Linked DNA regions of Metabacillus sp. B2-18. The protein of the gene in region 2 interacts with the protein of the main gene of each other region in a pairwise test. Links are inferred from orthologs where the notes say so. Each region holds a gene or a part of one and is shown on either strand. Other genes may lie near its edges.

What was found.
Region 1: the proteins of def (region 2) and asd interact in binary tests that used the Escherichia coli proteins (3 or more experiments, as listed by UniProt). The link is inferred for Metabacillus sp. B2-18 from one-to-one orthologs.

Annotation. Positions count from the first base shown.
Region 1 is NZ_CP088245.1:1,984,237-1,987,425, reverse strand. The notes cover bases 53-2,903. They hold asd (aspartate-semialdehyde dehydrogenase), read right to left. Parts: upstream 2,075-2,903; coding sequence 1,031-2,074; downstream 53-1,030. Other genes in these bases: dpaA (dipicolinic acid synthetase subunit A), read right to left, coding at 2,799-2,903; LPC09_RS09955 (dipicolinate synthase subunit B), read right to left, coding at 2,200-2,802; dapG (aspartate kinase), read right to left, coding at 53-961. In the rest of the region: more of dapG, read right to left, coding at 1-52; more of dpaA, read right to left, coding at 2,904-3,189.
Region 2 is NZ_CP088245.1:1,880,467-1,883,694, forward strand. What follows is about bases 109-2,998. They hold def (peptide deformylase), read left to right. Parts: upstream 109-1,257; coding sequence 1,258-1,740; downstream 1,741-2,998. Other genes in these bases: priA (primosomal protein N'), read left to right, coding at 109-1,104; fmt (methionyl-tRNA formyltransferase), read left to right, coding at 1,746-2,705; rsmB (16S rRNA (cytosine(967)-C(5))-methyltransferase RsmB), read left to right, coding at 2,674-2,998. Also shown: more of priA, read left to right, coding at 1-108; more of rsmB, read left to right, coding at 2,999-3,228. UniProt on the Escherichia coli protein: Removes the formyl group from the N-terminal Met of newly synthesized proteins. Requires at least a dipeptide for an efficient rate of reaction. N-terminal L-methionine is a prerequisite for activity but the enzyme has broad specificity at other positions.

The DNA.
Region 1 (3,189 bases), 100 kb from region 2 along the record:
TCGTTACTTCATCTGTAACAGTATATATCACTGATTTAGGTGTGATGTTGAAGAAGTCAACACTGATTCCTTCTTTTGCCATTGCCTTAAATACTTCTGTCTGCACATCATAATGTCCTTCTTTTGCTGCTACTTTTATTTGAGTTACATTTGAAACATGAGCAATTCCGGTAATAAGGCTTTCATGAACATCACTGCCTTTTTTAGCGGAATGATTTGTCGTAACTAATGTTCCTGTTGATTTTGAATAAGTGGACCTAACTCGTATCGGCACCTCTGCTTGCATAGCAATTTCCACTGCACGAGGATGGACTACTTTTGCTCCTTGGTAAGCAAGGTTTACAATTTCAGTATACGTGACTTTTGTCAAAGGCTTTGCGTTCTCAACAATACGAGGATCTGCTGTCATTACCCCTTCAACATCTGTAAAAATATCCACATATTCAGCCCCTAATGCTGCACCAAGAGCTGCTGCCGAAGTATCACTGCCTCCTCTTCCAATCGTCGTGGTATCTCCACTTTTTATGGAAGCTCCTTGGAATCCAGCCACTACAACTACATCTTGATTAGCTAGGATATCTAATAAGCGCTCACAATCCATTTCCAGAATTTTCGCATTTGTATGATCGTCATTTGTCACAAATCCAGCCTGTGCTCCAGTTAGGGAGGTAGCTTTAATCTTATTTTGATTTAAGAGGCTGGAAAAGACAATTGAAGAAATAACTTCACCACAAGAAAGTAGCATATCTTGTTCTCTTTTAGAAATGTTATCAATATTTCCATAAACTAAGTCTAAAAGTGTGTCAGTAGCATAAGGATCGCCACTTCTACCCATGGCCGAAACGACTGCCACAACTTTATAGCCATCATTTAATGCATCTTTAATATGCCCGAGAGCCATTTGACGACCACGATCATCCTTGACGGACGTTCCTCCGAATTTTTGAACTATAATTTTCAAGTGTAACACCTCTACTATAGACGTGAGAGAAGAGAGCTGGCAAACCGCCATGCTCTCTTCCTATACAGGTTAAACTAATTGTAATTTAACTAAACTTTCAGCGATTTGTACAGAATTCCATGCAGCACCTTTTAATAGATTATCAGAAACAATCCACATGTGGAAACCATTATCGCGGTCTAAATCTTTACGAATTCTGCCTACGAAAACATCATTCTTTCCAACACAATTTGCCGGCATTGGATATAACTGCTGAGATGGATCGTCTTGAAGAGTAATTCCATCTGAATTTTTCAGCAACTCTTTTAGTTGCTGTGCTGAAACATCCTCTGAATCAACTTCAACATAAACAGACTCAGAGTGACCAGTTTCAACAGGTAATCTTACACAAGTTGCAGCAACATGCAACTCTGGCATAGTCATAATTTTCTTCGTTTCGTTAATCATTTTCATTTCTTCAAATGTAAATCCATTTTCTTGGAACTTATCAATTTGTGGAATCGCATTAAAAGCAATCTGATAATGCTTTTCATCACTACCTACAGGAAGAATTTCCGGAGTAAATTCTTCACCGTTTAAAATAGCTTTTGATTGTTCCTTTAGTTCGTTAATGGCAGCTGCACCAGCTCCTGAAACTGCTTGATATGTTGATACAATTACTTTATTTAAGCCATACTGCTTACGGATTGGTTCAAGGGCTACAACCATTTGAATAGTTGAACAGTTTGGATTTGCAATAATTCCGTTATGATTCTTTAAAGCTTCTTCGTTTACTTCAGGTACTACTAAAGGAACATTTTCATCCATTCTATATGCACTCGTATTGTCTACAACAATTGCTCCTCGTTTTACAGCTTCTGGAGCAAATTGCTTAGATACACTTCCACCTGCACTGAATAACGCAATTTGTACGCCTTCAAAGCTTTCTGGTGTTGCAACTTGAACAGTATATTCTTCATTCTTGAACATTACCTTTTTACCGGCAGAACGCTCAGAAGAAAGCAAAGTTAGTTTTGAAATTGGAAAATTACGTTGTTCTAAAGTATGAAGCATTTGTTGCCCTACTGCTCCTGTTGCTCCGACTACTGCTACATGATAACCTCTTGCTTCCATTTAACACTAGCTCCTTCCAGCTATATCTTTATACTGTATATAGCTTCAAATCTTTTACGTATTATTCTATCACATTAATTGTCGAATGGATTAAAAATTTATGATTCTTTCATTGAATTGTGCAATTAATTCTCTAAATCACGGAATTTTTCTACAACTACTGGTTGAAATTGTTTACCTTCTAAAGCTGCTACTACCGTATCTAACAATGATTCCATTCTTGCCACCATTGAATTTGGCTTTTTATCTGGCATATCCTGACCAAATGGAATAAAGTAGATATCTTTTGTTGCCATAAGACGCATTAAGTTTACACCATTTAGTCCTAATGCATCATTTGTAGAGATCCCAAGTACTACAGGACGATGAGTCCGAAGAGTAGCCTTAGCTGCCATTAATACGGGAGAGTCTGTTAAAGCATTGGCAAATTTACTCATGGAGTTACCTGTTAATGGTGCGATAACCATACAATCAAGTGGCAATTTTGGTCCCAGTGGCTCTGCCGCCACAATTGAGTCAATTACTTTATTGCCAGTTAATTCTTCAACTTTCTCTACCCATTCTCCAGCTTTACCAAAACGTGTAGTTGTATTTTTCACAGTATGAGAGACAACTGGTATAATGTCAGCTCCTTCATCCATTAATGACTTAATTTGTGGATATACCTCTTCATATGTGCAGTGAGAACCTGTCATTCCAAATCCAATTCTTTTTCCTTCTAATTTCATGAAGAAGACCCCTTTCCATCTATTTTTAAATCACCCAAAAGTTGTGATAAAACATTTGCAACAATTTGCCCGGCTGATTTAGGTGCAACGATTCCAGGCAATCCTGGAGCTAATAATGCTTTAATTCCACGTTTTTCTGCATACCGGAAATCAGTTCCCCCTGGCTTAGATGCCAAGTCTACAATTAACGTGTGTGCCGGCATATTTGAGATTACCTTTGCTGTGACTAATAAAGATGGAATCGTGTTGATACAAACATCGATGTCTTTCACTTCTCGTTGAATATCGTCAATATGAAATGGTGTAAGCCCCATTTCTGTAATTCTTGCTAGATCTGCTGTATCTCTGGCACCTACTTTAACTTTTGCACCTAGTGAGTTAAATGTT
Region 2 (3,228 bases):
CAAAAAGGTGTGTACAAGCTTCTTTCTTTAAAAGAGCGTGTGAATAAAAGGTCTATGCCAGCTGTTGATATTGTTGACATGAGAGAAGAATTACGAAATGGAAATCGTTCAATGTTTTCTACCTCATTAATAGAAAAGTTAACTGAAAGACTAGAAAAGGGAGAGCAATCAGTCCTATTCCTGAATAAAAGAGGTTACTCCTCGTTTGTTATGTGTCGTGACTGTGGATTTGTCATTCAATGCCCACACTGTGATATTTCCCTAACTTACCATAGATTTGGACAACAACTTAAATGTCATTATTGTGGACATGAAGAGCATATGCCAAAGGTTTGTCCGGAATGTCAAAGTGAACACATAAGATTTTTTGGAACAGGTACACAAAGAGTTGAAGAAGAATTGGTTAAAGTGTTACCAGAATCTCGGATTATCAGAATGGATGTTGATACAACTGGGAAAAAAGGTGCTCACGAAAAATTATTAACAATGTTCGGAAATAAAGAAGCGGATATTTTACTTGGTACACAAATGATTGCAAAAGGCCTTGATTTTCCAGATGTAACCTTAGTTGGAGTTCTAACTGCCGACACAATGCTGCACTTACCTGACTTCCGAGCGTCTGAAAAAACATTTCAGCTATTAACACAAGTAAGTGGGAGAGCAGGAAGACATGAGCTTCATGGTGAAGTTATCATTCAAACATATACACCAGAACATTATAGTATCCAATTAGCAAGTCAATATGATTATGATGCTTTTTATGAACAAGAGATGTTTCTTCGAAAATCACATGCATACCCACCTTATTATTACTTAACACTTATAACAATTTCTCATCCTGAAATTACAAAAGTAGTTGCTGTAACGGAAAAAATCGTTCAGTACTTAAACCGAAATTTATCGAGTACTACAAAAATCCTCGGACCAGTCGCATCACCTATCCCAAGGATCAAAGATAGATATCGATATCAATGCATGGTAAAATACAAACGGGAAAACAACTTACATGAGACTTTACGCAAAATCATTGATCACTTTCAGCAAGAAATGAGTTCAGATGATCTAGCGATTACGATAGATTTAAGTCCAAACACAATGATGTAACATTTACTTACTTAGCTATAAATAGCAATCATCAAGAATTATATATTTTAATTTTAAGGAATATCCGAATGGTTAAATTCAGAAATACTCTGTTTTTACCATTCCATACATAATTTATTTTATAAAGATCTGTAAACGTTTGGAGGAATTTTTTTGGCTGTAAAACAGATTGTTATGTTTCCGGATGAAGTATTAGAAAGGCCGTGTGACAAAGTAACAGTTTTTGATAAAAAATTAACAAAGCTCTTAGGTGATATGTACGATACCATGATAGAAAATGATGGGGTAGGTTTAGCTGCACCACAGATAGGCATTTCTCAACAAATTGCGATTGTTGATATAGATGATCACCACGGGACAATCGAGTTAATTAATCCTGAAATAATAGAGCAACGCGGGAAGCAGACAGGTCCTGAAGGATGTTTAAGCTTTCCAGGTTTATTTGGCGAAGTAAGCCGGGCAGATTATGTGAAAGTTCGTACATATAATCGTAAAGGAAAAGTGAAAGTAATCGAGGCTGAAGGGTTCCTTGCTCGTGCCATTCAACACGAAATGGATCACTTAGAAGGAATTTTATTTACATCAAAAGTAGAAAAGTATTTAGAAGAAGAAGATCTTGAAAGTGCGGAAGGATGAATGTAATGACAAAAATTGTTTTTATGGGAACACCTGATTTTTCTGTTCCGGTTTTAAGAAGACTGGTTGAAGAGGGCTATAATGTTGTAGGAGTTGTTACTCAACCTGATCGGCCAAAAGGAAGAAAGAAAACATTAACTCCTCCTCCTGTTAAAGTTGAAGCTGAGAAACATAATATTAAGGTTCTTCAACCAGAAAAAATTCGTCATGAAGTTGAAACTGTTTTGGAATTGGAACCAGATTTAATTGTAACAGCTGCTTTTGGTCAAATTTTACCTAAAGAGCTCTTAGAAGCCCCTAAACATGGATGTATTAATGTTCATGCTTCACTATTACCAGAATTAAGAGGTGGAGCACCAATTCATTATTCGATCTTACAAGGGAAAACTAAAACAGGTATTACCATCATGTATATGGCTGAAAAGCTGGATGCTGGAGATATTTTAACACAAGCTGAAGTTGAAATTGATGAAAAAGATACAGTAGGTACTCTCCATGACAAGCTTAGTGAAGTAGGAGTTAAGCTCTTAATAGATACTATTCCACCATTATTAGAAGGGAAAATAGTACCGCAAAAGCAGGATGATTCTAAAGCTACTTTTGCTTCTAATATTAAACGGGAACAAGAAATGATTGATTGGACGAAGCCTGGAGAGGAAATATATAACCAAATAAGAGGACTTAACCCATGGCCTGTTGCGTTTACTAGCTTTCAAAATCAACCACTAAAAATATGGTGGAGTGAGAAGGTCGTAAATAAAAATGAATCTACTCCAGGAACGATTATTGGATTTGACCAAGATGGGATTGTTGTTGCAACAGGAAATGATACTGCGATAAAAATAACGGAGTTACAACCTTCAGGTAAAAAAAGAATGCGTGGGGAAGATTATTTAAGAGGTACCACAATGACAGTTGGTGAGAAATTAGGCGATGAAGATGAAAAACAAAATGACCGTACGTGATGTGGCTGTTGAGACATTACTTCAAATTGAAAAAAATCAAGCATACAGTAACTTACTTTTAAATTCTATGATTAAGAAATATCAAGTGAATACAAAGGATATTTCTTTGTTAACTGAAATTGTATATGGAACTTTACAACGAAAAGATACCCTTGATTATTACTTAGAGAACTTTATAAAGAAAACAAAAAAAATCGATGCGTGGGTAAGAATTTTGCTTCGCATCTCAGTTTATCAAATGGTTTATCTAGATCGTGTACCGGAGCGAGCAATTTTTTTTGAAGCAGTAGAAATTGCTAAAAAAAGAGGACATAAGGGAATTTCTTCTTTTGTCAATGGTGTACTAAGATCGCTACAAAGAGAGGGTTTATCAGATATAAACCAGATTGCTGATCCTGTTGAAAGACTCTCGATTAAAACGAGTCACCCAAAATGGTTAGTAGAAAAGTGGATTGATCAGTATGGGTATGAAGAAACAGAAAAAATGTGTGAAGCTAATCTAACACCACCATCACAAACTGCC